4 regions of the Bacillus swezeyi genome follow, and region 4 is predicted to be linked to each of the others. Evidence: riboswitches for the same ligand, from Rfam matches in the RefSeq annotation. Region 4 holds a riboswitch; each other region holds the start of a gene.
What was found. A riboswitch is a leader RNA that binds a small molecule or an ion and turns the genes downstream of it on or off. The one in region 4 is predicted to bind S-adenosylmethionine.

Region 1 (7,773 bases), 2.2 Mb from region 4:
GTGATCCATATGCCAGAAATCGAAAAAGTCATGATCGTCGAGGGGAAATCCGATAAGCTGAAGGTAAAACGTGTCATCGAAGAACCTGTTGACATTATATGCACGAACGGAACGATCAGCCAAACAAAGCTCGATGAATTTGCCGAGAATCTGTATGATAAAGACGTTTACATATTGGTGGATGCCGATGAGTCCGGTGAAAAGCTGCGCCGGAAGCTCAAAAGGGAACTGCCTGAAGCATCCCATTTGTATATTGATAAAGCCTATAAGGAAGTCGCTTCAGCCCCGGATCACCATGTGGCAGAAATCCTCTTTCGGTCAAATATTCGAGTGCATACAAAATTTTTATGATAAAAAAGTATAGAGGTGCGGTTTAACATATGCAGGAACTTCAAGAACGAGAATTAAAACAGCTTGAGCAAAAGACCTGTCTATTGTATTTATACACCCCTTTTTGCGGGACCTGCCAGCTGGCCGGAAGAATGCTGGAAGTCGTTGACGACATGCTTGCAGATGTTCCTTTCTATAAAAATAATCTCAATTATTCCCCAACATTCGCCAAACAGCATGAAATTGAAAGTGTGCCGTGTTTTCTCCTTTATAAGAACGGGCGCATCGTCAAAAAAGAGTATGCTTTTCATTCTGTTTCCCACTTATATGATATGATTAAACAAAATGCTGTTGATTAAGGGTGTTTTTGACATATTTCTCGGGAAATAACCCTCAAAAACTTGTCGAGCAATTCATAAAGGACTCCCGTTGTATGCAGAGAATCTGTAAGTATGACCAATTTACAGGAGGTTATACAGTTGGAGAAAATAGGATTGATAGAAAGAGAGGACCGGTCTCTTTTTTTAAAACCTCTATTATCCACAACGGCTTTGCTGATTACATTTCAAGGTGAAAAAGAAGCTTTTACGTTAGCGATCAATGAACAGGGGGAAATGGAAAAATCAGCCATACCGAAAAATGCTCATTTGACTTTTTTTGGGGATCAAAGCGAGATTATCGACCTTCTTCATGGAGATATTTCCCTGCAGCAGCTCGTACAGCGCGGCACCGTCAAGGTAAAAGGCTCTTTCAGGGCTTTATTGAAGCTCGAAGCGATTTTATGGCTTACGGACGGTTTCTTCAAAAACAGCGACCTTCATTTATAAAATTCTTAAAATGTTGGAAAAACGACAGATTGACAGTGTTAAGGCAGAACAGTGAGGCGGACATTCAGTTCGCCTCTTTTACCTGTTGATCATATCGGGTAGGCCGTTTGTCTTAAGAAAAGTAGTTGACAACTATTTTTTCGCATGATATCTTAATTTAAGAATTCCGATCATCATAAATTAAAAAATGAATATATGATTCTCTTATCCAGAGAGGTGGAGGGAAGTGCCCTATGAAACCCGGCAACCATCAACATATGTTGAAATGGTGCCAATTCACACGAAGCGTTAAGCTTTGAAAGATGAGAGAAAGGCCAAGACTTTTCAAAAGCCTTTCTGCTCAAGTGTGCAGAAAGGCTTTTTTCATTGATCATCAGGAATTCAGGAAGCATACTTGACTTAGACGTCGAAGAATAGAGCAAGAAAGCAGGTGATGGCTTTGATAAATCTTCAAGGTGTTTCAAAGGTTTATCAGTCAAAGCATGGAGATGTCAATGCTGTCCAGGATGTCACCCTTACGATAAAAAAAGGTGAAATCTTCGGAATTATTGGATATAGCGGAGCTGGAAAAAGCTCCTTAATCCGTCTTTTGAACGGACTTGAACAGCCGACTTCAGGTACAGTTGAAGTCGCGGGCCGAACGATAGGCGAAATCAAAGGGAAAAAACTGAGGGATGCGAGAAAGGAAATCAGCATGATCTTTCAGCATTTCAACCTTTTATGGTCGAGAACAGTCCGCGACAATATTGCCTTCCCGCTGGAAATTGCCGGCGTCAGCAGGGCAAAACGTTTAAAAAGAGTCGCTGAACTGATTAAGCTCGTCGGTCTTGAAGGAAAAGAGAACGCCTATCCTTCCCAGCTGAGCGGCGGACAGAAGCAGCGAGTCGGGATCGCAAGGGCGCTCGCGAACAACCCGAAAGTTCTCCTTTGTGATGAAGCGACATCAGCGCTTGATCCGCAGACAACTGACTCGATCCTGGGTCTTCTGTCTGATATCAATGAAAGACTCGGACTGACGATCGTCCTGATCACACATGAGATGCATGTCATCAGAAAAATCTGCCACAGAGTGGCCGTCATGGAAAACGGCAGGGTTGTCGAAGAAGGCGATGTATTGAACGTCTTCAGAAAACCGAAGGAAGAAATGACAAAGCGCTTTGTTCAGCAGGTAACCGAACCGGAAGAAACGAAGGAAACCTTGAAACAGTTCCTTGATGAAACGACATCAGGGCGGACGATTAAGCTCGCCTTTGTCGGCGAAGCAGCTGAAACACCGCTGATTACGCAGATCATCCGAAAATTTGATGTTGAAATCAACATTCTTCAAGGGAAAATCTCGCAAACGCAGGACGGCGCTTATGGTTCATTGTTCATTCATGTAGATGGAGAGCCGCATGAAGTCAATGAAGTGGTTGAATTCATCAAGAGCCGGCAGGTAGAAGCTGAGGTGATCACAAATGTTTGAAAAACTGTTTCCCAATGTAGACATGGAGCAGCTGTGGGAAGCCACATATGAAACGATTTATATGACAGGAATTTCCCTTTTCTTTGCTTTTATCATCGGAGTCATTCTCGGTATGCTGCTGTATTTGACTTCAAAAGGGAATATTTGGCAAAACGGAGCGATTAATGCGGTGATCGCGGCAATCGTCAATGTGTTCAGGTCTATTCCATTTATTATATTGATTATTTTGCTTCTCGGTTTCACAAAGTTTTTAATGAGTACCATTCTGGGGCCGAACGCGGCACTTCCAGCGCTGATTATAGCGTCCGCTCCGTTCTATGCCCGCCTTGTGGAAATCGCTTTGCGCGAAGTCGATAAAGGTGTGATTGAAGCGGCGAAATCAATGGGGGCGAAAACATCAACGATCATTTTCAAAGTGCTCCTGCCGGAATCAATGCCCGCGCTCATTTCGGGCATTACGGTTACAGCGATTGCGCTGATCGGTTCAACCGCCATGGCCGGTGCGATCGGGTCGGGCGGACTCGGCAACCTTGCATATGTAGACGGATTCCAAATGAATAATCCCGATATTATATTAATCGCAACTATTTTCATCTTGGCTATTGTGTTTATCATCCAGTTTATTGGGGATTTGATTACAAATAAATTAGACAAACGTTAGGGAGGACATCAACATGAAAAAAGGTTTATTAACTGCTTTATTCATCATTTTTGCCGGCGTTTTGGCTGCTTGCGGATCTTCTAGCAGCGAAGGTGATAAAGACAGCAAGGTCATCACTGTCGGAGCGACGCCGACGCCGCATGCCGAAATTCTTGAGGAAGCAATACCGCTTTTGAAAGAAAAAGGATACGAGCTTAAAATCGAGAAATTCACAGACTACAAACTGATCAACAAAGCGCTCGTTTCTAAAGATCTTGACGCGAACTACTTTCAGCATGTTCCATATCTTGAGCAGGAAATAAAAGAAAACAAAGACTATGATTTAGTTAATGTCGGTGCAGTCCATCTTGAGCCATTCGGCATCTACTCAAAAAAATATAAATCATTAAATGACCTGCCTGACGGTGCAACCATTATTATGAGCAACAACGCCGCTGAGCAGGGCCGCATGCTGGCAATGCTTGAAAAAGCCGGCTTGATCAAGCTGAAATCAGGCATTGACAAAGTAGACGCAACGGTGAAGGATATTACGGAAAACAAGAAAAACCTAAACATCAAAAACAATGTCGCGCCTGAAATGACGGCAAAAGCATATGAAAACAATGAAGCTGACGCCGTGTTCATCAACGTGAACTATGCGATCCAAAACAAGCTGAATCCGAAAGAAGATTCAATTGAACTCGAATCTCCAAAAGACAATCCTTATGCAAACATCATTGCGGTGCGCAAAGGTGATGAAGATTCAGATAAAGTCAAAGCGCTTCTTGAAGTATTGCGTTCTGATGACATCAAAAAATTCATCGATGAAAAATACAAAGGCTCTGTCATTTCTGTATCTGAATAAAGGAAACAACCCCCGGTTTGCAGAAAACCGGGGTTTTCAGCGTGTCGACAAACCCTCGCATTCGTTGTCAGGCCTGCGCGTCGGTGCTCACGAATTCCAACATTCGCTCCGCTCCGATGCTCACCCTTCCTAGACTGCAAGGGTTTTCAATCACGCTGAAAGGATGACAAAATTCTAAAACTTTAAACCGTTTTAGGATTTTGTCAACAATCTACAAACCCCGGTTTGCAGAAAACCGGGGTTTTTTCGCGTAATTTTTGAAATACGGGCCATACTAATGAAAAATGAATTGCAAATGGAGGAAGCAACCGTGAACCAGCATGAATCAGAAAGCATCATAGAATCCGCTCTGCAGGAATATAAAGCGGGAATCGGCATCTTTTCGGAGAAAATGCCGGGCATTGCATCCAAATACAATAAGTTTACTGAAGAATGTTTTAAACAAGGTGCATTAAGCGAAAAAGAAAAGCAGCTGATCGCACTTGGAATCAGCGTCAATACCCAGGATGAATATTGTATTATTTACCACATCAAAGGCTGTCTTGACTGCGGAGCGAAAGAAGAGGAAATTCTTGAAGCCGTCGGCGTCACCGCAGCATTTGGCGGAGGAGCAGCAATGAGCCAAGCCGTCACACTCGTGCTGCAGGCCATGGAAGAATTCCAACAAATGAAACACTGATCGAGAAATAAAAAGAATTTTCTATTCATCGCCTGTGAAATGCCGGAATATCGACAGAGATCAGCATATTTAAAGCATACTCATCTTTGCAGAGTCTGTATATAATTGGTATCATGTAAGAAAATCTCTGAGAGGATGATTCATTATTTGTTCAAGCCAAGATCAGCTTGACCTTGAATTTACGGCAGAAATGGAAAAAGCGATGCACAAGTCCCATGGCATGGGCTACCAAGAATACAGCAGAAGCCATGAGAATCGGCTCGAAGTCGAGAAAAGGCGTGAAGAGCATTATCAAAAAGGCAAACAGATCGTTACAGATATGAAATTGATGAACGGATAAAACAGAGGGCGGATGATATCCGCCCTTTTACATATCACTTGCGATAACAGTTGACCTGACAAAATGCAAAGGTTTAATATGAATATATGATCATATTATAATTTTTGGAGGAGGTTTCTCAATGAGCCATTCCCACAGCCACCACAACCATAATCATGCCCATCACGCCAGTAAAAAAGCGCTGCTGACCAGCTTTTGTCTAATCCTTACTTTTATGGCAGTTGAAATCATCGGCGGGATTTTGACAAACAGCCTCGCCCTTCTATCAGATGCCGGGCATATGCTCAGCGATGCCGCTGCACTGGGGTTAAGCCTGTTTGCCGTTATAGTTGGAGAAAAGGCGGCAACCGCAAACAAAACTTACGGATATAAGCGTTTTGAAATATTGGCCGCCTTTATCAATGGCATCACCTTGCTTGCGATCTCGCTTTATATTTTCTGGGAAGCGTTCCAGCGCTTTTTCAATCCGCCTGAAGTCGAAAGCTTCGGAATGCTGGGGATTGCAGTAATCGGACTGTTCATTAATATAGCCGCAGCTTGGGTGTTAATGAGAGGCGGTACAAGTGAAAATTTAAATATAAGGAGCGCATTTCTCCACGTAGTCGGCGATATGCTGGGCTCAGTCGGTGCCATCATCGCCGGGCTTTTGATGCTGTTTTTCAATTGGAATATCGCCGACCCGATTGCAAGCGTTCTTGTAGCTTTCTTGGTGCTTATAAGCGGCTGGCGTGTAGCAAAAGATTCGGTTCATGTTTTAATGGAAGGAAAGCCGAAGCATATCGACCTAGACGCGCTCAAAAAAGGGCTGCTTTCGATTCCGTCTGTGAAGGACATTCATGATCTCCATATTTGGTCGATTACATCTGATTTTCCGTCCTTAAGCTGCCATTTGACGGTCAGTGACAACAGTGACAGGGATAGAATCTTAAAACAAGTATCAGAATATCTAAGGAAAGAATTTAATTTGGAGCATGTAACCGTACAAATAGAAGGGGAGCATCATTCCCATCACGATTCATGCAATTGAGAACGAACCGTTTTCACAGCAGGCCGCGTGTTTTTTAAGGATTTTGCTGCCGTTCTGATAAACCTCCCGGCAGACCTTCAGATTTCATGGAAATGTAAATAATCGTTTTTATTGGATGGCTTTGGACAGGGGAAGTTTCTTGCCGTAATCTCTTTAAGAAAAAAACGATTTTTGTTACACTTGAAAACATGTACATGCAAAAGATAGAGACTTTTGTTGTATTCAATTTTCATTTGTTATAAAATTAGAATGAGAATAAATTGAGAATAATGATTATATATATTGGAGGTATATTTCATGGCTGCTTCGACATTAACAATCAAAGATCTTCACGTTGAGATTGAAGGGAAAGAGATTTTAAAGGGTGTAAACCTTGAAATAAAAGGCGGGGAATTCCACGCTGTCATGGGACCGAACGGAACGGGTAAATCGACTTTATCCGCGGCAATCATGGGGCATCCTAAGTACGAAGTGACAAAAGGCAGCATCCTGCTTGACGGCAAAGATGTTCTGGAAATGGAAGTGGACGAGCGCGCACAGGCCGGCTTGTTTTTGGCTATGCAGTATCCGAGTGAAATCAGCGGCGTCACAAATGCCGACTTCCTTCGTTCTGCCATCAATGCGCGCAGGGAAGAAGGAGACGAAATTTCTCTCATGAAATTTATCCGCACAATGGATAAAAACATGGAATTTCTTGAAATGGACCCTGACATGGCACAGCGCTATTTGAATGAAGGATTTTCCGGCGGGGAGAAAAAGCGCAATGAAATCCTGCAGCTGATGATGATCGAACCTAAAATCGCCATCCTTGACGAAATCGACTCAGGCTTGGACATCGACGCTTTGAAAGTCGTATCAAAAGGAATCAACAAAATGCGCGGCGAGGACTTCGGCTGTCTGATCATCACGCACTATCAGCGCCTCTTAAACTACATCACGCCTGACCGTGTGCACGTGATGATGCAAGGCCGCGTCGTTAAATCAGGCGGTCCTGAGCTTGCACAGCGTCTAGAGGCGGAAGGATATGACTGGATTAAGCATGAACTGGGAATCGATGACGAAACTGTCGGTCAAGAAGCGTAAGCGTTAGGGGGATAAACATGACATTGGAAACAAAACTATCTGTTGATCGGGAATATGTCAAAAGCTTCTCTGAGAAGCATCAGGAACCGGCTTGGCTGCAAGACCTACGCTTAGATGCGCTTGAAAAAGCAGCAGATCTGCCGCTGCCTAAGCCTGATAAAACAAAAATCACAAATTGGAATTTCACACAGTTTGATAAGCATACTGTAGAAAATAAGGCGCTTGATTCCTTGAATGATCTTTCAGATGAAGTCAAATCGCTGATCGATCTTGAGAATGAAGACAAAACGCTCTATGTTCAAAGAGATCAAACACCGGCTTACCTGTCCCTTTCTAAAGAGCTTCAGGATAAAGGCGTGGTCTTTACAGATATTCATACTGCTTTCCGTGAACACGGCGAGCTTGTCAAAAAATACTTTATGAAAGACGGCGTTAAGGCTGATGAGCATAAATTAACGGCACTGCATGCAGCACTGCTGAACGGCGGAGCATTCCTCTATGTTCCGAAAAACGTCGA
Region 2 (7,773 bases), 240 kb from region 4:
TATGAGCCTTTCCTTGTAAAGGATATGATTTATTTTTATGAAAGCCAGTTTGCCGATTTTCAGACTGATAAGGCCTTTGACCTTTTAGAAGATATGAAAATCGCTGGGGATAAAAAAATCGGAAGGCTTTCCAAAGGGAACCGAGGCAGACTGAAGCTTGTGCTGACATTGGCGCGCAATGCACCAGTCGTGCTGCTTGATGAGCCTCTTTCAGGCCTTGATCCGCTGGTGAGAGAATCGATTGTCAAAAGTCTGCTTACAAATCTTGAGCTTGAAAAGCAGACGGTGATCATCGCCACGCATGAAATTCATGAAATCGAACCGATTTTGGATGAAGTGATCGTCGTCTTAAACGGGCGGATTGAGGAAAAAAAGGATGTCGAAGAGCTTCGTGAAGAATCAGGGGTTTCGCTTTTACAATGGCTTAAACAGCTTATCAAAGAAAAATCATGATGAATCTGCAACTTCAAAAGTCGGGAGGGGAAATCAGTGGAAACACTGCTGCAATTAAAAAACGTCTCAAAAACGATCAGAGGAAAGAAAATTATCGACGGATTGAGCTTTGATGTACACGCCGGAGAGATATTCGGCTTTTTAGGGCCGAACGGCGCCGGAAAAACGACGACGATCAGGATGATGGTCGGTCATATGAACATCACCGCTGGAGAGATTGCCGTGTGCGGTGTGAGCGTAAAAGACAATTTTGAAAAGGCTGCCGGCCATATCGGGGCGATCGTCGAAAATCCTGAGCTGTATAAATTTTTAACGGGCTATCAAAACCTTCAGCAATATGCGCGCATGACAAAAGGCGTGACAAAAAAGAAAATCGATGAAATCGTCGAGCTCGTCGGTCTGAAGAGCAGGATCAATGATAAGGTCAAAACGTATTCTTTAGGCATGAGGCAAAGGCTCGGCCTTGCTCAAAGTCTTTTGCACGATCCAAAGCTGCTGATCCTTGATGAGCCTACAAACGGACTTGATCCGGCTGGAATCAGGGAAATCCGCGATTATTTAAGAAAACTGACAAGGGAAAGAGGCTTGGCCGTCATCGTTTCGAGCCACCTTCTTTCTGAAATGGAACTGATGTGTGACAGGATTGCCATCATTCAAAACGGCAAGCTGCGCGATATTCAACATGTGCACGGAGCTGCCGCGGACGAGAGAAAGCGCTATTTCATCCAGGCTGATGATGTAGACGCCCTGCTTCGCGAGGCTGCTGGGTTTGGAGACAGACGGGTTGAAAAAGTTCAAACGGGAATAGAAATCAGCCTCTCGAAAGGTGAAGTTCCTGATTTCATTAAACATTTGACCGACGGCGGCATCCGCTTATATGAAGTGAAGGTCATCAACAAATCTCTGGAAGACCGATTCTTGGAAATCACCGCAGAAGATGAGGAGGCTCAGCATGTTTAATCTCGTTGTTAATGAATGGATCAAAATTTTCAATCGAAAAGGAACATACGTCATGATCGGGTTATTGCTGTTATCCGTCATCGGACTGGGCATCATGACCAAGACTATAGGCGAAAGCGGCGTGAGCGCAGATTGGAAAAAGGAATTGGCGCAGGAAAATGCGGATATGAAACAACAGCTTGAAGGCGTCAATAATCCCGTTCTTGAACAAAACTACAAAAAGTCGATCGCCATTAATGATTATCGAATCAAGCACGATTTACCGGAGGATGGAGAGTATTCGGTATTGTCGTTTATCAATGATGCCATAGATGTAATTCCCATGATCGGACTGTTTGTCATTACGGTAGCGGCGGGGATTGTCGCAAATGAATTCAGCTGGGGAACGGTGAAACTTCTTGTCATTCGGCCGATCAGCCGCTTTAAAATATTATTATCCAAGTATCTTACGGTGCTGCTGTTTGCGCTGGCTTTGCTTTTCATTTTGTTTGCAAGCGCGGGCTTAACAGGTCTTCTTTTATTTGGTACGGGAGAAAGCAGCCAGGTGCACCTTGCGTATGTGAATGGAAGCGTAGAAGAGCAAAGTCTTCTGCTGCACTTAGCCGGCAGCTACCTGCTGAATTCGATCTCACTGTTCATGATGTCGACGATGGCATTTATGATTTCAGCCGTTTTCAGAAACAGTTCTCTTGCCGTAGGGATTTCGATCTTTCTGCTTGTCATGGGTGGAACGGCGACAGGCCTACTTTCAATGAAATTCGATTGGGCGAAATACATCTTGTTTGCCAACACGGATTTAACGCAGTATTTTGACGGAACACCGCTTGTTTCAGGAATGACGTTAGGGTTTTCGATTACGGTGCTGGCTGTCTATTTTATCGTTTTTCAAGTGCTGGCTTTCGGCGTATTTACAAAAAGAGACATTGCTTCATAAGCGGTTTTGGAACGAAAGCATAACACCGGTTTCCGGGCGTTATGCTTTTTTTAAAACATAAAAAGACTGCTGACGATAAGTCAGCAGTCTTGTATGAAGATCAGCGGTTCCCAGCTTATGCTTTTGTTACGTTAGCAGCTTGTGGTCCGCGGTTTCCTTCAACGATTTCGAAAGATACAGATTGGCCTTCTTCCAAAGTTTTGAAGCCTTCGCCTTGAATAGCAGAGAAATGAACGAATACATCGTCTTGTCCTTCAACTTCGATGAATCCGAATCCTTTTTCAGAGTTAAACCATTTTACTTTACCTTCTAGCATGAAATTTCCTCCTAAAGCGATAACGCTTAAATTCACTATTCTTGCTCTAAAACAAACTTCCAAGACGAAAACTCTTACAAAACTTTCTTCTTAAAGATAGTTCGAACAAAAATAATTACCTTTACTTTACCAGTGTTTAAGCGAAATTACAACTGCTAAACGCAAATTTTTTTAAAAAAGTGAATTTAGTTAGGATTGTGAGACGGAAAAATGAAAAACCGCACCGGCAGGGGAAGCACTTTGAAAGGCAGCTTTCCCATGCCGGTCCGTAGAAAGCTCAAAAAACCCTCATTGACAACATTCCGAAGAAGCTGTAAAGTTAGGTAAAACTTTATACATCAACAACTTCTTATTCAGAGAGGCGGAGGGAATTGGCCCTATGAAACCTCGGCAGCGGGTTCTGTGCGATACAGAATACTGTGCCAACTCCAACAAGCCGTACAGGCTTGAAAAATAAGAAAAGCGGATGCACTCAAATATTCCCTTGAGCTGATAGGCTTCTTCTTATTTTAAATAAGAAGAAGCCTTTTTTGTTATCTAAAACACGGAGGAGGATCATCATGATTACATTTCAAGGGGTTGAAAAAGTGTATGAGAGCGGCGGACAGAAAGTCCGTGCGCTGAATGGCATTGACCTTCATGTCAATAAAGGGGAAATATACGGAGTCATTGGATTTAGCGGAGCAGGCAAAAGCACGCTGATCCGCTGTGTCAACTTTCTCGAAAAACCGACGGCGGGAAAGGTATTCGTTGGCGGTCGGGATTTAACATCATTGTCAAAAAGCGAAATCCGCTCTGTGAAACGGAAAATTGGAATGGTGTTTCAGCATTTTAACCTTTTAAATTCGAAGACTATTTTCGCAAATGTCGCGGAGCCGCTTGTACTCGTCAAAACACCGAAAGCCAAAATCAAACAAAAAGTGATGGATCTGCTTCGTTTTGTCGGCCTTGAGGATAAAGCGGGCGATTATCCGGATCAGCTTTCAGGCGGGCAAAAACAGCGCGTCGGCATCGCGCGGGCGCTGGCGACAAATCCGGAGGTTCTGCTTTGTGATGAAGCCACATCTGCGCTTGATCCGCAGACAACCGGCGAAATCCTGAAACTGTTAAAGCGTGTCAACGAGCAATACAATATTACGATTCTTTTGATCACCCATGAAATGAATGTCGCAAGAGAAATTTGCGACAAAGTCGCTGTGATTGAAAAAGGAAGAATCATTGAATCAGGCAGTGTGTTTGACGTTTTTTCCGCACCGCAGACAGACACATCCAAAAGCTTTATTCGATCGGCTATAGATCATGAGATTCCTGAATCGATCCAAAAGCTGAATGTAAAGCATCTCTACCAATTTCAATTTATCGGGGAATCATCAGGGAAGCCGTTTCTCTCCCGTGTATCAAAGCGATTTGATGTGGAAGTCAATATTCTTCACGGAACGATTACAGAACTCCAAGGCATTCCATTTGGCAGCATAACGGTCGAGCTGCAGGGAGAAGACGATGAAATCAGGCGGGCTCTAGATGATATCCGTAAAGAAAACATTCGAGTAAGGGAGGTTTCATAGATGCTTGTTACATATGACCAAATCATCAATGCACTGTTAGAGACGATACAGATGACTCTTTTTTCACTTTTGTTTTCAAGCATCATCGGAATTCCGCTCGGGATTTTGCTCGTTGTCACAAGAAAGGGAAATCTCCTCGAAAATAGAGCGGTTTTTACGATTGTCAATGCCATCATTAACATTTTCCGATCTGTGCCGTTCATTATTTTAATGGTTGCTTTAATCCCGATAACACGGCTGATCGTAGGGACGTCAATCGGAACATCGGCTGCGATTGTGCCGCTTACTTTTTATGCGGGGCCATATATAGCAAGGCTTGTAGAAAACTCTCTTCTTGAAGTGGACCCCGGGGTCATTGAAGCAGCTGAAGCTATGGGGGCCACCCCGCGGCAGATCATCTTTCGATTTTTGATTCCGGAAGCGCTCGGTTCATTGGTGCTGAGCTTTACGGTTGCGACAGTCGGGCTTGTCGGGGCTTCGGCAATGGCTGGTGCAATAGGCGCCGGCGGACTCGGAGACTTGGCGATCACTTACGGCTATCAGAGATTTGATACGCTGACGATGATCATAACGGTGGCGATGCTTGTCATCGTTGTACAAGGATTGCAGACATCAGGAAATGTGCTTTCAAAAAAAATAAGAAGAAGATAAAAAGAGAGGTAGACGTAATGAAGAAATTTGCTTTGATCATCATCGTTCTTTTGTTTGTCATTGTGTTTGCAGGATGTGCAGCAAATTCGGACAGCAAAACGATTAAAATCGGCGTCAGCGGAACGGATACGAGAATATGGGATTTCGTGAAGAAAAAAGCGGAAAAGGAAGGATTGAAGCTTGAAATCGTCAAATACTCAGACTATGTTCAGCCAAATCAGGCTTTGGCAAGCGGAGACATCGATGCAAACGCCTTTCAGACGATATCTTATTTTAACACGTTTAAAAAAGAACGCGGCCTTGACTTATCGCCCATCGGCACGACGATTATCGCTCCGATGGGGGTGTATTCCGACAAATATCAATCAGTCGGCGATATTCCTGACGGCGCAAAAATCGCAGTTCCAAATGAAGCGACCAACATGGGAAGAGCGCTGCTCCTTTTGCAGTCGGCGGGATTGCTACAATTAAAGGACGGCTTTGACGGCAACGGAACACTTGATGCCATTAAAGAAAACCCTAAAAACTTGGAAATCACAGCAGTGGCGGCGGAGCAGACTCCCCGTGTCCTCCCTGATGTGGCTGCTTCTGTCATTAACAACGGTATCGCGGTTGACGCCGGCTTGCACCCTGTAAAAGATTCAATCAAACTGGAAGACGAAACAGCGACGCCGTATATTAACATCATTGCCGCCAGAACAGAAGACCGTAATCGCGAAGATTTAATAAAAATTGTGGAGCTTTATCAAGCAGACGATACGGCTGAATTTATCAAGAAGGAATTTGACGGGGCACAGCTGCCAACGTTCGTTCCTCTTAAAGAAATCGGAGAATGAAGAAAAGCTCCAGGCCCATTTTTGGCAGCAGGTATAATTCCTACTTGACCAATCAGGTTTGTTGTATTATAGTTTTCTAATGTAAAAAAATTCTGGGGGTGCTTTTGTTATCATGACATTCTTTATTATTATAAATATTCTCGTCATGCTTGGCCTGATGGCGCTCCTTTATATGATGCAAAAAAAACATGTTTCGTTTTCTAAGCGGGTATTTACCGCTCTCGGACTCGGAATTGTGTTTGGGTTTGCTTTGCATTTTATATATGGTTCGTCTTCAGAAACGATTACACAAACATCTGATTGGTTCAATATTGCCGGCAGCGGCTATGTCAAGTTTTTGCAGATGATTGTCATGCCGCTTGTGTTCATTTCGATTTTGGGTGCTTTTACAAAGCTTAAATTGACCCACAACATCGGAAAAATCAGCGGACTGATCATCGGGATTTTGATTGCGACGACCGCTGTCGCTGCTGCTGTAGGTATTGCCTCCACGCTTTCCTTCGACCTTCAAGCCGTCCAGGTTGATCAAGGCGGTGCAGAGGTTTCAAGAGGAGCCGAACTTGAGCAGAAATCTCAGGACATGGAAGCCAAAACGTTTCCGCAGCAAATCGTTGAGCTTCTTCCGGGAAATCCGTTTTTAGATCTTACTGGAGCAAGACCAACGTCAACGATTGCGGTTGTCATTTTTGCGGCTTTTCTCGGAATCGCTTATCTTGGCGTAAAGCGAAAACAGCCTGAACAAGCTGAACTCTTTAAAAAAGTCGTTGATGCCATATATGCGATCATCATGCGCGTTGTAACGCTGATTTTAAGACTGACGCCTTACGGTGTACTGGCGATTATGACAAAAACGATTGCGACAAGTGACCTTGACAGCATCGCAAAACTCGGCAAATTTGTGATTGCTTCATATGCGGCGCTGATTGTGATGTTCATCATTCACTTGCTGCTGATTACAATCAGCGGGTTGAACCCGGTCACATACTTGAAAAAGGTATTTCCGGTGCTTGTGTTTGCCTTCACTTCAAGATCTAGTGCTGGCGCTTTGCCGTTGAATATTAAAACGCAGCGGAGCCTCGGAGTTCCTGAAGGAATTGCCAACTTTGCCGGCTCATTCGGCTTATCGATCGGCCAAAACGGATGTGCGGGTATTTATCCCGCCATGCTGGCGATCATGATCGCACCGACAATCGGGCAAAATCCGCTTGATCCGTCATTCCTTTTCACCGTGATTGCTGTCGTTGCGGTCAGCTCTTTCGGTGTGGCAGGCGTCGGAGGCGGTGCGACATTTGCAGCGCTTCTCGTCCTATCCGCTTTAAATATGCCGGTTGCCCTTGCCGGACTGCTGATTTCGGTCGAACCGCTCATCGACATGGGGCGTACGGCTCTTAATGTCAGCGGAAGCATGACTTCTGGTCTTGTGACAAGCAAGGTGACAAAAGAGCTTGAAATAGACACTTATCACGATCGTACCAATATAATAGAAGCAGAAATGTAAAAAAGGCCCGCACATGCTCAGGAAGCTGTGCGGGTTTTTTTTATGAATACGTTTGATCTGCATCATACATGGTCTGCTGTGTTGTTTCATCGTTCATCACATTGACCGGAGCTTGCGACATATGGCCGAATGTTTGCTGCTGGTTTCCCGTATGGTCCGATTGGCTTTGACCTTGCTGCTGCTGTGTTTGTCCTTGCCCTCCGGGATTGAAGGCCTGTTTAATCATTTCAGCCGGGTTTATCATCATGTTTTTCTGGCTGTTTCCGTGCTGCTGTCCGCCCATTCGGTTCGAGATCATGCTTGTTACTCTTTTGCGGATTTCGGGGGAAAATGCTGCGGTTAATGCAGCAGATCCCAAGACTAATACAGCGGGATGGATGCCTGTTTTTCTTCTGAACAAAGGGTCAACCTCCTTTTTACGTATACCATCCCCAGCCCTGTCCGGTTTTATTCTTCATGCTTTTGCAGTCTGGCTTAGCCGGTGCTTTTCAAAGAAGCTGAAAATTGTGCTGTACACTTTTATTTTGTTTTCTTTTTTAGAAAAGCCGTGGCCTTCATTT
Region 3 (7,773 bases), 510 kb from region 4:
GCTGGTTTTTGCATGCGTTTCGGTCGTTTTGACTCGTATCAAGCACAAGCTCCGGTGCTTCGGGTTCTTCATAAGGCGAATCGATTCCGGTGAAAAATGGAATCTCCCCGTTTCTCGCTTTTTTGTATAAGCCTTTCGGATCCCGCTGTTCGCACGTTTCTAAGTCGCAATTGACATAGACTTCATGAAACTCATCTTCCTCAACCAGCTGCCTGATGACATCGCGGTCTTCTTTAAAAGGAGAAATAAATGCCGTAATGACGATGGTGCCTTGTTCGACAAACAGTTTTGCGACCTCGCCGATCCGGCGGATATTTTCTTTTCTGTCCTCGTCAGAAAATCCGAGGTCTTTGTTCAACCCGTGCCTGACATTATCGCCGTCAAGCACTGTCACCTGGTATCCTTCTTCAAACAACTCGCGGGCAGCGGCATTGGCGATCGTAGATTTTCCAGAACCGCTTAGGCCCGTCAGCCAAATGATCGAGCTTTTATGTTTATTTTTTGCATGATATTCATGCTTAGTAATGGATGCTTCATGCCAGACGATATCTTTATTCACCAAAGCTGCTCCTCCTTAAGAAACTCCGGCTGCTAAGCCTTTGATTAATGTTTGAATGACTTCCGGGCGGCTGAATGTGCTCGGCGGAAATTCGCCGTTTCTCAGCATTCCCCTTACCTTTGTGCCTGATAAAATAACATGGTGTTCTTTATCGTGCGGGCATGTTTTCGCCGTTGCCATTGATCCGCAGATATTGCAGTAAAAGCTGTGTTCAAACTTGAGCGGGGTAATGCCGATCTCTTCAGGTTTGAATTGATCAAACAGCTCCTGTGCTTCATATGTTCCATAGTAATCGCCGACTCCTGCATGGTCTCTTCCGACGATAAAGTGTGTGCAGCCGTAATTTTTTCTGACGAGGGCATGGAAGATCGCCTCTTTCGGACCAGCATAGCGCATGGCCGCCGGGAAAACGCCGAGGAAGACACGGTCTTTCGGGTAATACCCGTCAAGCAGCACCTGATAGCTTTCCATGCGGACGTCTGCCGGGATATCATCTGATTTCGTTTCTCCGACCAGCGGATTGAGGAAAAGACCGTCAACCGTTTCGAGCGCCGTCTTTTGAATGTATTCGTGTGCTCTGTGAACCGGGTTTCTCGTTTGGAATCCGACAATCGTTTTCCAGCCCAGCTCAGCAAATTTTTGTCTCGTTGCCGCAGGTTCAAACGTGTGCGCTGGAAATTGCTTTTCGCTCCGTTTAATGAGGGTGATCGGGCCGCCGACATAGACGTCTCCCCGTTCAAATAATTTTTTGACGCCCGGATGCTCAAGTTCGTCAGTTTTATAGATTCGTACGGCTTCCGTTTTCTTATCCGGTGTATAGATATCTTCGATGTCAATGACGCCGTATGTTTCTCCGTTGTAAGTGAGGCGGACGGTATCGCCTGTTTTTAATTGAACCGCTTTTTGTTCATCTACCGGAAGAGTGATCGGGAGCGTCCATACCTCACCGCCGGCCAGTCTCATATTCTCTACTACTGAGAGATAGTCTTTCTCTGTCAGAAAGCCTTGAATCGGGCTGTATGCTCCGATTCCGATCAGTTCCAAATCGGCAAAAGCGATCAGATCAAGCTCAATTTCCTGTGCAATATGTTGATAATCGTATGTTTCATTTACGCGGTTGACCAATACACCGCCATGTGGTGCTAAACTCATAAGACTTTTTCCTCCTGCTCGATGTTTAAATTCCTCCGCCCTGTTCATGGACAGAGCTGTGTTCTTTTCTTACCGCCCTCATCAGGCTGATCGTTCCGACAGATGCCAAAAGAACGCTCGTGACGACGATGAGAGCGTAATAGTCTCCTTTTAATAAAAGGCTGACCAGCATGTACGATAGGCTTAACGAAAGGAACGGCGATACGATCCACACTTTCAGCATCGTTTTGACCACCTGTTTATGAAAAACATTGCCGCCGTTTTTTGCCATCCCCATTCCTATAATAGAAGATGAAGTTACTTGCGCAAGCGGAACAGGGAGGCCGAAAATTGAGCTGATCATCACAAGCCCCGCTCCTGTTCCCGACAGAAGGATCCCCTCTCCTTTTGAGAATCTCGTAATCTTTTTGCCGTTCGTTTCAAGAACGCGCCGCCCCAATAAAAGGGCGCCGAGCGCGACAAACAGTCCGCCGTACAGCGTTCCTTCTCCGACTGTCAAAACATGCGCCGCCACCAAAGGACCCACAGCATTTGCCACATTGTTCATACCCGCTGAGAAGGCCTCGAAAAATCCGGTCATTAAAAGAAGAACCGTCAAAACCTTTGCTTTTTTTCCTGAGGCTGGACGTTTTATCGTTTTTTTGATGACCTTCGCCATAAAAAATGTAAAAGAAAAAGCAACGATCGGAACAATCACCCAAAATGAGACGATAACAAGCAAAGATTTGACAAACAAAACTTGGTATGCGACACCGACTCCGACGACAGATCCGACTGTCACTTCACTTGTCGAAAGTGGAATGCCGAGAACATTTGCGATAAAAAGCGACAACGCGGCTGAGCCGATGATAATGCAGACGATTTCAAGCGTAATCACCCGTTCTGGAATGATGCCTGAGCTGATCGTTTTCACGACATTTCCTCCGCCGATGACGGCTCCCGAGAGAACGCCGGCCGCACAGATCAAGAGCGCGTGGAGCTTTTTTTTCACCGCTTCCGATCCGTAGGCGATGCCCATAGAAGCCGCTGCACCGCTCGCTCCGATGTTCACCGCAAAAAACATGCTAAATATAATGGCGGCAAGTTCCATGACTCATCTCCTTACTCGTGTAGTCCGCATTCTGTTTTATTTGATCCGTTCCAGCGTCCGGAACGAAGATCTTCCATCGTAAAGGCCGGAGAGGTGCACGGCGCACAGCCGATGCTCGGATATCCTTGGTCGTGAAGCGGATTGTACGGCAGGTCGTGTTTTGTCACATATCTCCATATATCCTTCCACGTCCAATGGATGAGCGGACAAACTTTAATGGACTTGAATTTTTCGTCTTTATTTAAGAAGTTCGTATTTCTGCGTCCTTCGGATTGCTCGCGGCGCAGGCCTGACAGCCATGCCGGATAACCTGAAAGCGTCTCCCGGAGAGGAATGACCTTCCTCATTTCACAGCAGGAATTCGGAGCGGTCTTCCAAAGTTCGTCTCCGTATTCCCACGCTTGCTGTTCGACGGTGAGCTCCGGCTTTTTCATGATAATCTGAAGGCCCGGATATCGTTCTTTGACAGCGTTGATCGTTTCATACGTTTCTTTAAAATGAAGCCCTGTATCAAGAAAAACGATGACGGCATCTTTTTTTACTTTGTAAATCAAATCGATCAGGACGATCCCTTCAATCCCGAAACTGCATGCATATACGAGCTGGTCTCCGTAATGGCCGTACGCCCATTTCAGAACGGAAAGCGCTCCTTTGTATAAGTCATCCTCTTGAAAAGAGATGTTCGGTTCCTCCCATGTACTGTAAGTAAAAATTTTCGGTTCCCCCTTTTTTCGCCAACAAAAAAGACGGCTTCCAACAGAAAAAAACTGTGAAAACCGCCTCTAGTTTGTCTAGTCAGCTATTTCAATCTTATTTTTTCATTTTTTTCGATTTGAATGACTTTGCCGTCTTGAACAACGAATGTGATAGATCCGTAATTCATGTCTTTCAGCATGTCTTTCATTGTGATGATCACTTTTTCGAGCTGCTCATCTGTTTTCACTTCTAGCTCCTCCTCTGCCCCGTAAAAATTAAAATCTTTCTTCCAAATTTGAAAGAAAGATGAGGAACTTCTGATATTCCTTATCTCTCAAAATGAGGGCATTTTGCTGGAAGTAGCACCTTACGTTATACGCAGGTTGCCGGGTTTCATCGGGCCAGTCCCTCCACCACTCTTGATAAGTTTGCTTTTGTTATTTTAAAATTTTAGCACAATTCGAATAAAAGTCAACCCGACTTTTTTTATAGGATTAATAAAAAATAAAAATGATGCTATTTTACTAGTATCCAGCCTGAAAAAAGACGCAAAAAAGCCGCTCCCCTTTAAAGGGAACACGGCTTTTATCACTTTTTCATCCAAGTTTTGGACTCGGGATTGACTTTCCATTCTTTCAGCTTGTCGGCATCCGCTTCACTAATATAGCCGCCGGCAAGAGCGGCTTCTGTCAAGGTGTCATAGTCAGTCAGTGTATCATAGTCGACATTTGCTTCACTGAAAGCGCTAGCTGCTTGGGGGAGGCCGTATGTGAAAATGGCGGTGACGCCCAGCACATCACATCCGGCCGCTTTTAACGCGGCTGCGGCTTCAAGAACGCTTCCGCCGGTTGAAATTAAATCTTCAATCACAACGACTTTCTGCCCTGCTTTGACTGCCCCTTCAATTTGGTTTCCTTTTCCGTGCGCCTTCGGCTTGCTTCTGACATAGCACATCGGCAGACGGAGTCTGTCAGCGGCGAGTGCGGCATGCGGAATACCCGCGGTCGCCGTACCGGCGATCATGTCCGCTTCCGGAAACTTGTCTTTTATCAGTTCGGCCAGACCTGAAGCGATGTCATCCCTCACTTCTGGATATGAAAGTGTCAGACGATTGTCGCAGTAGATCGGCGATAAGATGCCGCTCGCCCATGTAAACGGCTCATTCGGCCGCAGGAAAACCGCCTTGATCTTTAGTAGATGGTTTGCTATATCTGTTTTCATGCCTTCGTTCCCTCCCACTGAAGTGCTATTTTCTGATAGGCTGATACAGGGTCTTCAGCTTGTGTGATCGAACGGCCGACGACGATCGCTGAAACGCCATTTTCCCTTGCATAAGACGGCGTCGCCACTCTGACCTGATCATTGTTTTTGTCCTCCTCTAAGCGAATTCCCGGTGTGACGGTCAGAAAAGTAGGCGCCACAGCCTGATAGATGTGTTCGGCTTCATGAGCGGAACAGACAACACCGTCAAGTCCGCTTTCTTCCGCCAGTCTGCTGTAGTGAAGAACGGTGTCATTCAGCGGCGTTTCTATCAGCAGTTCATGTTTAAGCATGTCTTGCGACGTACTTGTCAGCTGTGTCACCGCGATTAAGGACGGCCGCTTTTGTCCTGCTGCTGTTCCTGCTTCAAGACCTTCCAGCGCTGCTTCCATCATTTGCTTCCCTCCAGCTGCGTGGACGTTGACTAAATTGACACCAAATCCCGCCAGCCTTTTCATTGCTTTATATACGGTCGTCGGAATGTCATGGCATTTTAAATCCAAGAAAATACGGCAGTCCCTCATGTTGAGTTCTTCAAGGACGGAAGGGCCTTCTTGATAAAAAAGCTCCATCCCCACCTTCACAAACAGTTTTTCTCCTTGAAAACGATCTAAAAATGCCAATGATTCCTGTGCTGATGCAAAATCAAGCGCGATGATGGGCGGCGTATGTTTCATCCTTCCAGCTCCTTCCGATACACTCGTTCAAAGATTTGTATCCGTATTTTTCTAAAACGCGCGGCAGATCTTTAATGATCTCCGGGCAGGCAAACGGGTTGACGAAGTTGGCCGTGCCGACGGCGACAGCGCTTGCTCCAGCCAGCAAAAATTCGAGTGCATCTTCAGCAGACTGAACGCCGCCCATGCCGATAATCGGAATGCTGACTTTCTGGCTGACTTCATATACCATCCGGATCGCCACCGGTTTTACGGCAGGGCCTGATAATCCTCCGGTTTTATTGGCCAAGATCGGTTTTCCCGTTTTTAAATCCAGCCTCATGCCGACCAAAGTGTTAATCATTGTCAAGCCGTCCGCTCCCGCTTCTTCAATCGCAAGAGCGATTTCGGCAATGTCGGCGACATTCGGCGACAGCTTCACATAGACGGGCACACTCGAAACCTCTTTAACCGCCTTCGTCAGCTCACTCGCCATTTCGGGACTCGTCCCGAAGGCGATTCCTCCGGTTTTTACGTTCGGGCAGGAAATATTGAGCTCAAGTGCGTGAACGTTCGGAGCCTTGCTGATTTCTTCGGCAACCTCCACATAATCCTCAAGCTGCGAGCCGGCGACATTGGCTATAATCGGCGTGTCGAATTGTTCAAGCCATGGCAGCTCTCTCTCCATGACAGCCTGAAGACCCGGATTTTGCAGGCCGATCGCATTGAGCATGCCTGCCTGCGTCTCAGCGACTCTCGGTGTCGGATTTCCGAAGCGTGGCTCGCTCGTCGTCGCTTTAATCATGATTGCGCCAAGACAGGAAAGGTCGTAAAAGTTGGCAAACTCTTTTCCGAAGCCAAAGCAGCCTGAGGCCGGCATGATCGGATTTTTCAATTTAAGGCCTGGCAAATTCACTTCTAGCATTACAAAAGCACCTCCTGCGCTTTAAAAACAGGGCCGTCGAGACAAACTTTCACATACGATGTTTCACTTTGCTCCGTATGGCATACACAGGCAAAACAGGCGCCGATTCCGCAGCCCATCCGCTCTTCCATTGAAAGATAAACGTCTTTGTCCGGATAGCGATGTTTCAAAGCTTTCAACATCGGCGTCGGTCCGCAGGCAAGAAGGTAGTCAAACTGAAGCCCCTCGACTTCGATGACGTCCGTAACAAACCCTTTTGATCCGTGTGTGCCGTCGGCAGTCGCGATATACACTTGTCCGTACTCACTGAATTCCCGCTCATAAAAGACATCTTTTGCCGAAGCAAATCCCAGCACGTGGATAACGCTGATCCCTTTCTTTGTCAGCTGTTTAGAAAGCTCGTAAAGGGGCGGCACACCGATGCCTCCTCCGACAAGCAATGCCGTTTTTCCGGGGTCGAGCGAATCGGCCGGAAATCCGTTTCCGAGCGGGCCAAGGACATCGACCTGATCACCTTTTTGTTTTGAAGAAAGAAGGCTTGTTCCTTCCCCTTCCTTGCGATAGATCATCGTGATCTCCTGCTTGGCCTTGTCAACATTTGCGATGCTGATCGGCCTTCTCAACAGCGGGGTCACAGAATCTGAGACTTTTAAGTGAAGGAACTGGCCGGGGGTGCTGCACGCGTCGGCAAGCTCTCCCCCAAGCACCATTTGATAAATGTCGTCGGCTATACACTCGTTTGAACGAACCGTCATATATTCTTTTTTCATCTGACAATAGCCGCCTCTTGCTCGATCTTGGCCGCAGGCATATGATCTGCGCGGAAGCTCATGCTTTCAAGCACCCGCAAAATCGCTTCGGCGGTATCGAGGGATGTCAGGCAGGCCACTCCGTTTTCAACAGATTCACGTCTGATTCTGAAGCCGTCTCTTGCCGGCTGCTTTCCTTTTGTGAGCGTGTTGACGACGAACTGTGCTTCTCCGTTTCGGATGACGTCAAGCAGATTTGTGCCTTCTTCACCGATTTTACCGACGGTTTTAACCGGGACGGATGCTTCCCGCAAATAGCCGGCCGTTCCTTCTGTAGCCAAAATCTTGTAGCCGATGGCATGGAACCGTTTGGCGATCAAAAGCCCTTCCTCTTTATCTTTATCAGCAACGGTCAGAAGCACTGACCCGTAATTCGGAATCTGGATGCCTGATGCAATCAGTCCTTTGTAAAGCGCCTTTTCCAATGTGCTGTCTTTGCCCATGACTTCTCCGGTCGATTTCATTTCCGGTCCGAGAGTAATATCTACTCTTCTCAGCTTCGCGAACGAGAAGACCGGCACTTTGACATATACGCCTTCCTGTTCTTTTTGCAAGCCTTCTGTATAGCCCATGTCACCCAGCTTCCGGCCAAGAATGACTTTAGTCGCGAGATTCGCCATCGGAAT
Region 4 (7,773 bases):
GCTGCAGTGAAGCCACTTCATCGGCTAATGCTTTAATATGGACGGGCGTCGTTCCGCAGCAGCCCCCGACAATGTTCAGCCAGCCTTCTTCAGCAAAAGCCTTGATTTTTTTCGCCAATGACTGTGGAGATTCGTGATATTGTCCTTCTTCATCAGGAAGTCCGGCATTTGGATAACAGCTCACGGCCGTCTGGGCAAGCGAAGAAAGGGTCCTGATGTGATCCGTCATAAATTCAGGGCCTGTCGCGCAATTTAAGCCGACGCTGATCGGCTTCATATGTTCAAGGGAGATGTAAAAGGATTCGATATCCTGACCGGCAAGCGTCGTGCCCATAGGTTCTATCGTTCCCGACACCATAAGGGGAAGGGGGGTGCCGGTCTTTTCAAAGGCTTGCCGGATGCCGATAAAACCGGCTTTTACATTCAGCATATCCTGGCTCGTTTCAAGCAGCAAAAGGTCCGCTCCGCCCGTAATCAGCGCTCTCGCCTGTTCCTCGTAATTGGCGATCAGCTCGTCAAATGTCGTACCGCCTGTGACGGACAGGGTTTTCGTCGTCGGACCCATTGCGCCTGCGACGAACCTTGGCCATTCAGGTGTCGAATATTTTTCAGCGGCGGCTTTTGCGAGCCTGACAGAGGCGAGGTTTACCTCATAGGCGAGATGTCCGAGATCATACTCATCCAAAACAAGCCGGGTCGCTCCGAATGTATTGGTCTCAATGATATCGGCTTTAGCGGCGAGATACGCTTCATGGATTCCCTGGATGATGTGGGGCGCCGTTATGCTCAAGTGTTCATTACATCCTTCATAGGCCTCGCCTCCGAAGTCTGCGGCGGACAGATTGGCGTTTTGAATCATCGTTCCCATCGCCCCGTCAAGGACGAGGATTTTTTTCTTCAGCTGGTCATTGATGTTAGGCATTTGTCGTCTCCTTTTCTTTCTTGTGAATATAAGCCGTCAGTTCTGCGGTTAAATCAGATCGTAAAAACGGTGTGATCAAATAAATGCCGTTAAACAAATCGCATGCTGTATCAAGCAGAGAGCGCGCGATCGCAAGCCCTTCCTCAGCCTGTTTTTGCTTATCATTTCCCGCAAGCGCCATTTTTTCGCGGATCGCGTCTGACAGCTTGATGCCGGGAATTTCATTATGGATAAACTCCGCATTTCGGCTGCTTGTCAAAGGCATAACGCCGATATAGATCGGGGTTTTGAGATGCTTTGTTTCTTCATGAATCTTGATGAGCTGCTCCTCTGAGTAGACAGGCTGGGAAATAAAATAGTCAGCCCCGCAGTCGATTTTCTTCTCGATCCGTTTGACCGCTTTGTCAATATGTCTGACGTTCGGATTGAAGGCGGCCGCCACAGAAAAGTTCGTTTTCTTGCCGAGCGGTTTTCCCGAATAGGACAATCCTTCATTAAACTGTTTAATCAGGCTGATCAAATCGAATGATGTCAAGTCATAGACGGAGGTGGCTCCCGGGAAATCGCCGATCTTCGACGGATCTCCGGTAATCGCCAGTACATCTGACAGTCCGAGCGTATCAAGACCCATTAAATGAGACTGAAGGCCGATCAGGTTGCGGTCCCTGCATGTAATATGCACGAGCGATCTCATATCAAGCTGCTGTTTTAAAAGCGAGCCACAGGCAACATTGCTGATTCTCGGGGTGGCGAGAGAATTGTCCGCCAAAGTCAGGGCATCGATGCCGGCTGACTTCAATTCTTGGGCGGAGCGTAAAAACTTTTCAAAGTTTAATTGTTTAGGAGGGTCCAATTCGACGATGATGGACCGTTTTTCTTTTGCCAGCTCGTCTAAAGCAGGCTCTGTTCTTTCATGTCGGACGGCGGCCGCTGCTTTCTTTCTCGTTTTCACATGTTTTTCGGTGACCGGCGGAAGTCCTTTGACCGCTTCAGCCATCGCTCTGATGTGGTTCGGCGTCGTTCCGCAGCAGCCCCCGATGATGCGCGCGCCTTGATTGCGAAATTCCATCGCACTGTCTCTGAAATATTGATCATCTGTTTCATAGACGAGGCGCCCTTCGACTAGGGATGGGAGGCTGCTGTTTGGATAGACGGAAAGGTAGGCGTCTTCTAAAAGCGGCACTTCCTCAAGCGCATTGATCATGTGATATGGGCCGAGGCGGCAGTTGATGCCGACCACATCTGCTCCGAGGTCTGCCAAAAGCTTCAGGCCCTCGCTGAGCGAGGTTCCGTCTTGAAGAACGCCCTCTTCATGCATCGAAACGTTCAGAACGATCGGGAGTTCCGTTTCTTTTCTGGCAATCTTCAATACTTCGCGCGCTTCTTCAAGATCATAATAGGTTTCAAGAAGAAGACCGTCTGGCTGTTCATTTAGTAGAAGATAAAGCTGTTCGCGAAAGCTTCTTTTAATGTCTTCGAGTGAATACGCGTTTTTATTAAACGTCCGGATGCCGCCGAGCGTTCCGAGAACATGAGCGGAGCCCGCGGCAGAACGGGCGATGCGGACGGCTTTTTCATTGATTTGTTTCGTTTCGTCTTCAAGTCCGTATCTGGACAGCTTAATGAAGTTTGCACCATACGTGTTCGTTTGGATGATGTCGGCGCCTGCCTGCACGTACGCTTCATGGATGCGTTTCACCTCATCGGGCTTTGAGATATTCAATTCTTCAAAACAGCGGTCGATTCCGTAAGAATAGAGCAGCGTACCCATGGCGCCGTCAGCGATTAAAATTTTGCTTTTTATATCTTCAAATAAACCCATTGTTTTCCCCCTTGAAAATTTTGATAAATAAAAAAGTCTTCTGAAGAAGAAGACTTTTAAGCGACAAATGTCCGTCTTCTTATCTTCCAAGCAGTCTGCTTGCTGGATTTAGCACCTTGGTCATGAATATTCATTCACCGGTTGCTGAGGCTTCATAGGGCCAGTCCCTCTGCCTCTCTTGATAAGAACAGCTATTCAATTTGTATTGTTTACTTTTACTCAATTTACCGAAAATCGGGGGAATAATCAACAGTAAATTAAGAATTTATCGAAAATTTATAAATTGGACGTCAATCGGAAGGTCGGCTTCTCTGACAAGGCCGATGATTTGCTGGAGCTCGTCTTTATTTTTTCCGGTTACACGGATTTGATCATCCTGCACTTGGGATTTGACCTTAAGCCCCGATTTTTTGATCAAATTGTTGATTTTCTTTGCGTTTTCTTTATCGATGCCCTGCACCAATTTGCCGCGCTGTCTGACGGTGCCGCCGGAAGCGTTTTCCAGTTTGGCGTATTCGATGTTTTTTGTCGGGACATTGCGCTTGATCAGTTTGCCGACAAGGACGTCTTTGAGCTGGTTCATTTTAAATTCGTCGTCTGAGACAAGCACAAGCTCGTCACCGTCAAGTGTGATGTTGCTTTTTGATCCTTTGAAATCATAGCGTGTGCCGATTTCTTTAAGAGCGGTTTGAATTGCGTTTTGAACTTCAGGCATCTCAACCTTTGACACGATGTCAAATGAGCTTTCTTTTGCCATGTGAAAACCTCCATCCATTTTACTTATGAGTCAATTATAGTAGAATAAGGTGAAACTTCCAATATGGTACGGTTTTGCCTGGCCGTTATCTGGCAATAATTTGAACATTGGAGGAATACATCAATAGGACAGGTGCATGAAGAAAGGAAGAATCAATATGAGACCGGGACAGCAATTAACTTTGCAAATAGATCACAAAGCCGACTACGGGTACTTTTTGACGGACGGAGATGAATCGATTCTCCTCCATCACAGCGAGATCATTGAGGATATAGATGGTCTGGAAGAAGTCGACGTCTTTGTGTATGTCGATCATGAGGGGCGCTTGGCGGCTACGATGAGAAAACCGATCATCAGCGCTGATCACTACGATTGGGTAGAAGTCGTGGATGCCGTCAGCGGCATGGGGGTGTTCGTCGATGTCGGGCTCACAAAGGATGCGCTTGTCGCCATCGAGCATCTACCGCCTTATGAATCAGTCTGGCCTAAAAAAGGGGACAGGCTGTACTGCATGCTGAAAATCACGAGCCATGGACGGATGTTTGCCAAGCCGGCTCCGGAGGATAAGATCAGCGAGCTTTTTCACGATGCTTCGCCTGATTTCATGAATAAAGAGCTTTCAGGAACTGTATACCGTCTCATCGCTTCGGGATCTTTTATGATTTCCGACGGCGGCATCAGGGGGTTTATCCATTCATCGGAAAGAAAAGAAGAGCCGAGGCTGGGTGAGAAGCTGACGGCAAGGGTGATTAAAGTCAAAGAAGACGGTTCGGTTAATTTGTCGCTTCTGCCGAGAAAGCAGGATGCCTTGTCTGTAGATGCCGAAGAAATTCTGTCCTATATAAGATCGAGAAACGGCGCGATGCCGTACTGGGATAAGAGCGATCCTGAAGACATCAAAACGCGGTTCAATATGAGCAAAGCGGCGTTTAAAAGGGCGCTCGGCCACCTGATGAAACAGGATAAGGTCTATCAGGAAGAAGGCTGGACATACGAGAAAAAATAGAGGAAGCGGCGGCGTTCTGTTTGGACGCCGCCAATTTTTTATAGATGATGCGGTTTTTTCGAATCTTGGTGTTTTCCGGCTTGTCTGTTCTTTTCGGCGAGCCGGTTTTTTTGCTGGTTGACGGCGTTGTTGTCAACCGGTTTTTTATCGTCATCTTTCATGAGGCGGCACCTCCCGTCAAAATGTTGCTTTTAGAATGCTCACCTAGGATGGAAACTATGTACTCTCTTTAGCCTGATGTTTTTTTGCCGGGAAGTTTATGCCTTCTAGTATCAACAGCATAAATATATTTATATGACCCAAAAAAAGGAGAAATGGTATGAAACATTGCTGTTCGGTTTACATTCATCATGTTGGAGACGGAGGAATTGTGAATTTTGGCGGGGCGTACAGGATTAGTCCGATCACGATGGAGAAAGTCGTCGAGGGTGCCGGAGGTCCAAATATCGGCCTTGCGGCTGCCGACTTTTTTGGCAGCCAGCTTTCACCGGCAGTCGGCGAAGAAACAATTACCGAAGAAAGCTGAATGATGAAGGCCTGCTTTTATAAAAGCAGGCCTGACTTCATTATCTTTTTTCTTTCCCTGGGAAAAAGATGGCCAAGGTTCCCGGACCCGCATGGGCGCCGACGGCTGAACCGATCATGTTGACGACGATCTCTTTCGGCTGAAATTCAGCTTCTATCAGCCCTTTGATTTCTTCGGCTGTTTCGGCGTCATCCCCATGGCTGATGCCGATCGTCTGATCGCTTAAATCCAGGCTTCTTTCTTTCATCAGCTCAATGATTCGTCTCAGCAATTTCTTTTTGCCTCTGATTTTTTCCAAGGGGACAAGCTTTCCGTCTTCAACATGCAGAAGCGGCTTAATATTCAAAAGCCCCCCGACAAATGCCGATGCTTTGCTGATTCTGCCGCCTCTGGCCAAGTAGGTCAAATCGTCGACGGTAAAAATATGTTCAAGATGTTCGCAAAAGTTCTTTACAGACGGCTCAATTTCTTGTATTGTATTGCCGTTAGTTGCGAGCGTGAGAGCGTGCTTTACAGCAAGCCCATAGCCTAATGAAGCGCATTTCGAATCAATGATTCGCAAATCGAAGTCCGGGAATTCTTCCTTGACCTCGTTTGCTGCCATTACAGCCGTCTGATATGTTCCCGAAAGCTCTGAGGAAAAGGCGATATATAAAGCGGGTTTGTTTTGTTCCGCCAGTTCACTGAAGGTGTCTTTCAAAAGCTTGAGAGACGGCTGGGAGGTTTTTGGCGCTTTGCCATTGCGCATCGCTTCATAGACGTCTAGAGGCTGAATCGTCAGGAGATCATCATATTCTTTTTCATCGAGAAGCACTCGTAAAGGAATGAACGAGATGTGATGCTCATCATAAAATGATTTAGGCAAATCAGCCGCACTGTCGGCTAAAAGGTGAACGGTCATTTGAACCCCTTCTTTCTGAAAATGGTTGATATAAAAAGGTTGCCGGCCTTCGGAGGCTTGGTTTCGTTTCAGATCAACTATATCATATATTTTAATATTGACGTTTTCAAAATATTGTTTTATGGGTAAACCAAATATATACGGAATAAGCGGAGGAACTCAAAAAATGGTCATAGCTGAAGCAAAAAAATTGTTCATTGTCATCATCGGCGCCTTGCTGAATGCCATCGGCTTAAATTTATTTCTCATTCCAGCAGATGTCTATGCCAGCGGATTTACAGGTGTAGCGCAGCTTTTATCGAGTGCGCTTGACCAGTACAGCCCCATCTATTTTTCAACGGGAACGCTGTTGTTTATTTTGAATATTCCAGTCGGCATTTTAGGCTGGCTGAAGGTCGGGCGTTCTTTTACGATTTACAGCATTTTAAGCGTTGCACTGACAACGGTGTTTCTAGGAATGCTTCCTGAAACCAGTCTGTCAAACGATATTTTGCTGAACGCCGTTTTTGGCGGGGTGATCGCTGCGATCGGCATCGGTCTGACGCTGAAATACGGGGCTTCAACGGGCGGTTTGGATATCATCGCCATGATACTGGCGAAATGGAAAGATAAACCGATCGGAACCTATTTCTTTATTTTAAACGGAGCGATCATTTTAACAGCAGGATTATTGAACGGTTGGGAGAAAGCATTATATACGCTCGTTACACTATATGTGACAACAAGGGTGATTGATGCGATTCACACCCGCCATGCCAAACTTACCGTCATGATCGTCACAAAGAAAGCGGAGGAGATCAAGGAAGCAATCTACGGAAAAATGGTCCGCGGCATTACAACCGTACCGGCAAAAGGCGCTTTTACCAATGAGCAAAAAGATATGATGGTCATTGTCATCACCAGGTATGAATTATACGATTTAGAAAAAATTATTAATGAAGTTGATCCAAACGCTTTTACAAATGTCGTACAAACAACTCAGGTTTTAGGGTTTTTCCGCAAAGATTAATGAAAGGGTTGAATGAATGCGGCTGATTTCAATGATTGTGATGCTGCTGTTTGTCGGTGGATGCGGTCAAAACGGGGAATACGGCCCTGACAAGGAGGTATCTGGAGAAGTGGAGAACAGGAGTGTTGCGTTAACGGTCGAACCGGTGCAAAAACCGGGGGAAATCGAATTTAAAATGTCAGTTGTGAACAATACGGACGAAGCGGTTGATTTTGAATTCAGCAGCGGTCAGAAATTCGAGCTAGTCGTTACAGATCAGGAAGGAAATGAGAGGTACCGCTATTCAAAAGGAAAGATGTTTACCCAGGCTTTTCAGACGATGACATTGAATCCAAAAGAGACATACGATTTGACAGATGTCTGGAAAGAAGTGCCCGAACCGGGTCAATATGAAGTGAACGTTATGTTCAAGGGAAGGACGGAACAGCTTGCTTCAGCATTGAGGGCAAGCAAAACATTTGAAGTGAAGTGAGAAGAAGCTGGTCTGGCCGATGAGATGACAGCATACAGCTGGGAGACTGGAACCTGATGAATGGTATTGAAAAGAGGCATCTTCACCAGATGCCTCTTTTGCATTTTTAATATTGATCTCCATTAAAGATGGAATTTTTGACGACTACATAATCTACATTACGGATCGCGTCAAGTTTTTTTCCTCCCGCATAGGAGATAGAGGATTGAAGATCCTGTTCCATTTCAGTCAGCGTATCCATCATCGCACCTTTATGTTCGACATACATCTTCTTGCCTTCTACGTTTTTCTTTTCGCCTTTTTGAAATTCTGAAGCTGAGCCAAAGTACTCTTTATAGAGCTTTCCGTCCTTTTCAAT

Region 1: linked by a shared signal. The riboswitch ahead of metN (methionine ABC transporter ATP-binding protein MetN) and the one ahead of RBH91_RS06470 (bifunctional homocysteine S-methyltransferase/methylenetetrahydrofolate reductase) in region 4 are both predicted to bind S-adenosylmethionine.
Region 2: linked by a shared signal. The riboswitch ahead of RBH91_RS05310 (methionine ABC transporter ATP-binding protein) and the one ahead of RBH91_RS06470 (bifunctional homocysteine S-methyltransferase/methylenetetrahydrofolate reductase) in region 4 are both predicted to bind S-adenosylmethionine.
Region 3: linked by a shared signal. The riboswitch ahead of RBH91_RS09290 (YezD family protein) and the one ahead of RBH91_RS06470 (bifunctional homocysteine S-methyltransferase/methylenetetrahydrofolate reductase) in region 4 are both predicted to bind S-adenosylmethionine.

What each region holds. Positions count from the first base shown of each region.
Region 1 is NZ_CP133085.1:3,640,384-3,648,156, reverse strand. Features, by position in the region: gene RBH91_RS18235 (toprim domain-containing protein) at 10-351, shown strand; gene RBH91_RS18230 (thioredoxin family protein) at 381-689, shown strand; gene RBH91_RS18225 (SCP2 sterol-binding domain-containing protein) at 810-1,157, shown strand; SAM riboswitch class I at 1,359-1,466, shown strand; gene metN (methionine ABC transporter ATP-binding protein MetN) at 1,597-2,622, shown strand; gene RBH91_RS18215 (methionine ABC transporter permease) at 2,615-3,283, shown strand; gene metQ (methionine ABC transporter substrate-binding lipoprotein MetQ) at 3,297-4,127, shown strand; gene RBH91_RS18205 (carboxymuconolactone decarboxylase family protein) at 4,423-4,806, shown strand; gene RBH91_RS18200 (YuzK family famiily protein) at 5,009-5,146, shown strand; gene RBH91_RS18195 (cation diffusion facilitator family transporter) at 5,268-6,173, shown strand; gene sufC (Fe-S cluster assembly ATPase SufC) at 6,471-7,256, shown strand; gene sufD (Fe-S cluster assembly protein SufD) at 7,274-7,773, shown strand, end outside.
Region 2 is NZ_CP133085.1:1,115,019-1,122,791, forward strand. Features, by position in the region: gene RBH91_RS05290 (ABC transporter ATP-binding protein) at 1-453, shown strand, start outside; gene RBH91_RS05295 (ABC transporter ATP-binding protein) at 490-1,413, shown strand; gene RBH91_RS05300 (ABC transporter permease) at 1,406-2,347, shown strand; gene cspB (cold shock-like protein CspB) at 2,463-2,663, opposite strand; SAM riboswitch class I at 3,010-3,123, shown strand; gene RBH91_RS05310 (methionine ABC transporter ATP-binding protein) at 3,224-4,228, shown strand; gene RBH91_RS05315 (methionine ABC transporter permease) at 4,229-4,879, shown strand; gene RBH91_RS05320 (MetQ/NlpA family ABC transporter substrate-binding protein) at 4,897-5,715, shown strand; gene RBH91_RS05325 (L-cystine transporter) at 5,828-7,213, shown strand; gene RBH91_RS05330 (hypothetical protein) at 7,254-7,613, opposite strand; gene RBH91_RS05335 (S9 family peptidase) at 7,668-7,773, opposite strand, start outside.
Region 3 is NZ_CP133085.1:1,863,332-1,871,104, reverse strand. Features, by position in the region: gene cysC (adenylyl-sulfate kinase) at 1-562, opposite strand, end outside; gene sat (sulfate adenylyltransferase) at 575-1,711, opposite strand; gene RBH91_RS09300 (sulfate permease) at 1,737-2,801, opposite strand; gene RBH91_RS09295 (phosphoadenylyl-sulfate reductase) at 2,813-3,514, opposite strand; gene RBH91_RS09290 (YezD family protein) at 3,601-3,717, opposite strand; SAM riboswitch class I at 3,822-3,926, opposite strand; gene pyrE (orotate phosphoribosyltransferase) at 4,086-4,718, opposite strand; gene pyrF (orotidine-5'-phosphate decarboxylase) at 4,715-5,434, opposite strand; gene RBH91_RS09275 (dihydroorotate dehydrogenase) at 5,403-6,338, opposite strand; gene RBH91_RS09270 (dihydroorotate dehydrogenase electron transfer subunit) at 6,338-7,108, opposite strand; gene carB (carbamoyl-phosphate synthase large subunit) at 7,105-7,773, opposite strand, start outside.
Region 4 is NZ_CP133085.1:1,356,651-1,364,423, forward strand. Features, by position in the region: gene metH (methionine synthase) at 1-922, opposite strand, end outside; gene RBH91_RS06470 (bifunctional homocysteine S-methyltransferase/methylenetetrahydrofolate reductase) at 915-2,744, opposite strand; SAM riboswitch class I at 2,821-2,932, opposite strand; gene RBH91_RS06475 (YajQ family cyclic di-GMP-binding protein) at 3,010-3,501, opposite strand; gene RBH91_RS06480 (CvfB family protein) at 3,659-4,507, shown strand; gene RBH91_RS06485 (DUF3941 domain-containing protein) at 4,546-4,668, opposite strand; gene RBH91_RS06490 (spore germination protein) at 4,827-5,033, shown strand; gene RBH91_RS06495 (DegV family protein) at 5,074-5,934, opposite strand; gene RBH91_RS06500 (YitT family protein) at 6,101-6,943, shown strand; gene RBH91_RS06505 (BsuPI-related putative proteinase inhibitor) at 6,960-7,415, shown strand; gene guaC (GMP reductase) at 7,522-7,773, opposite strand, start outside.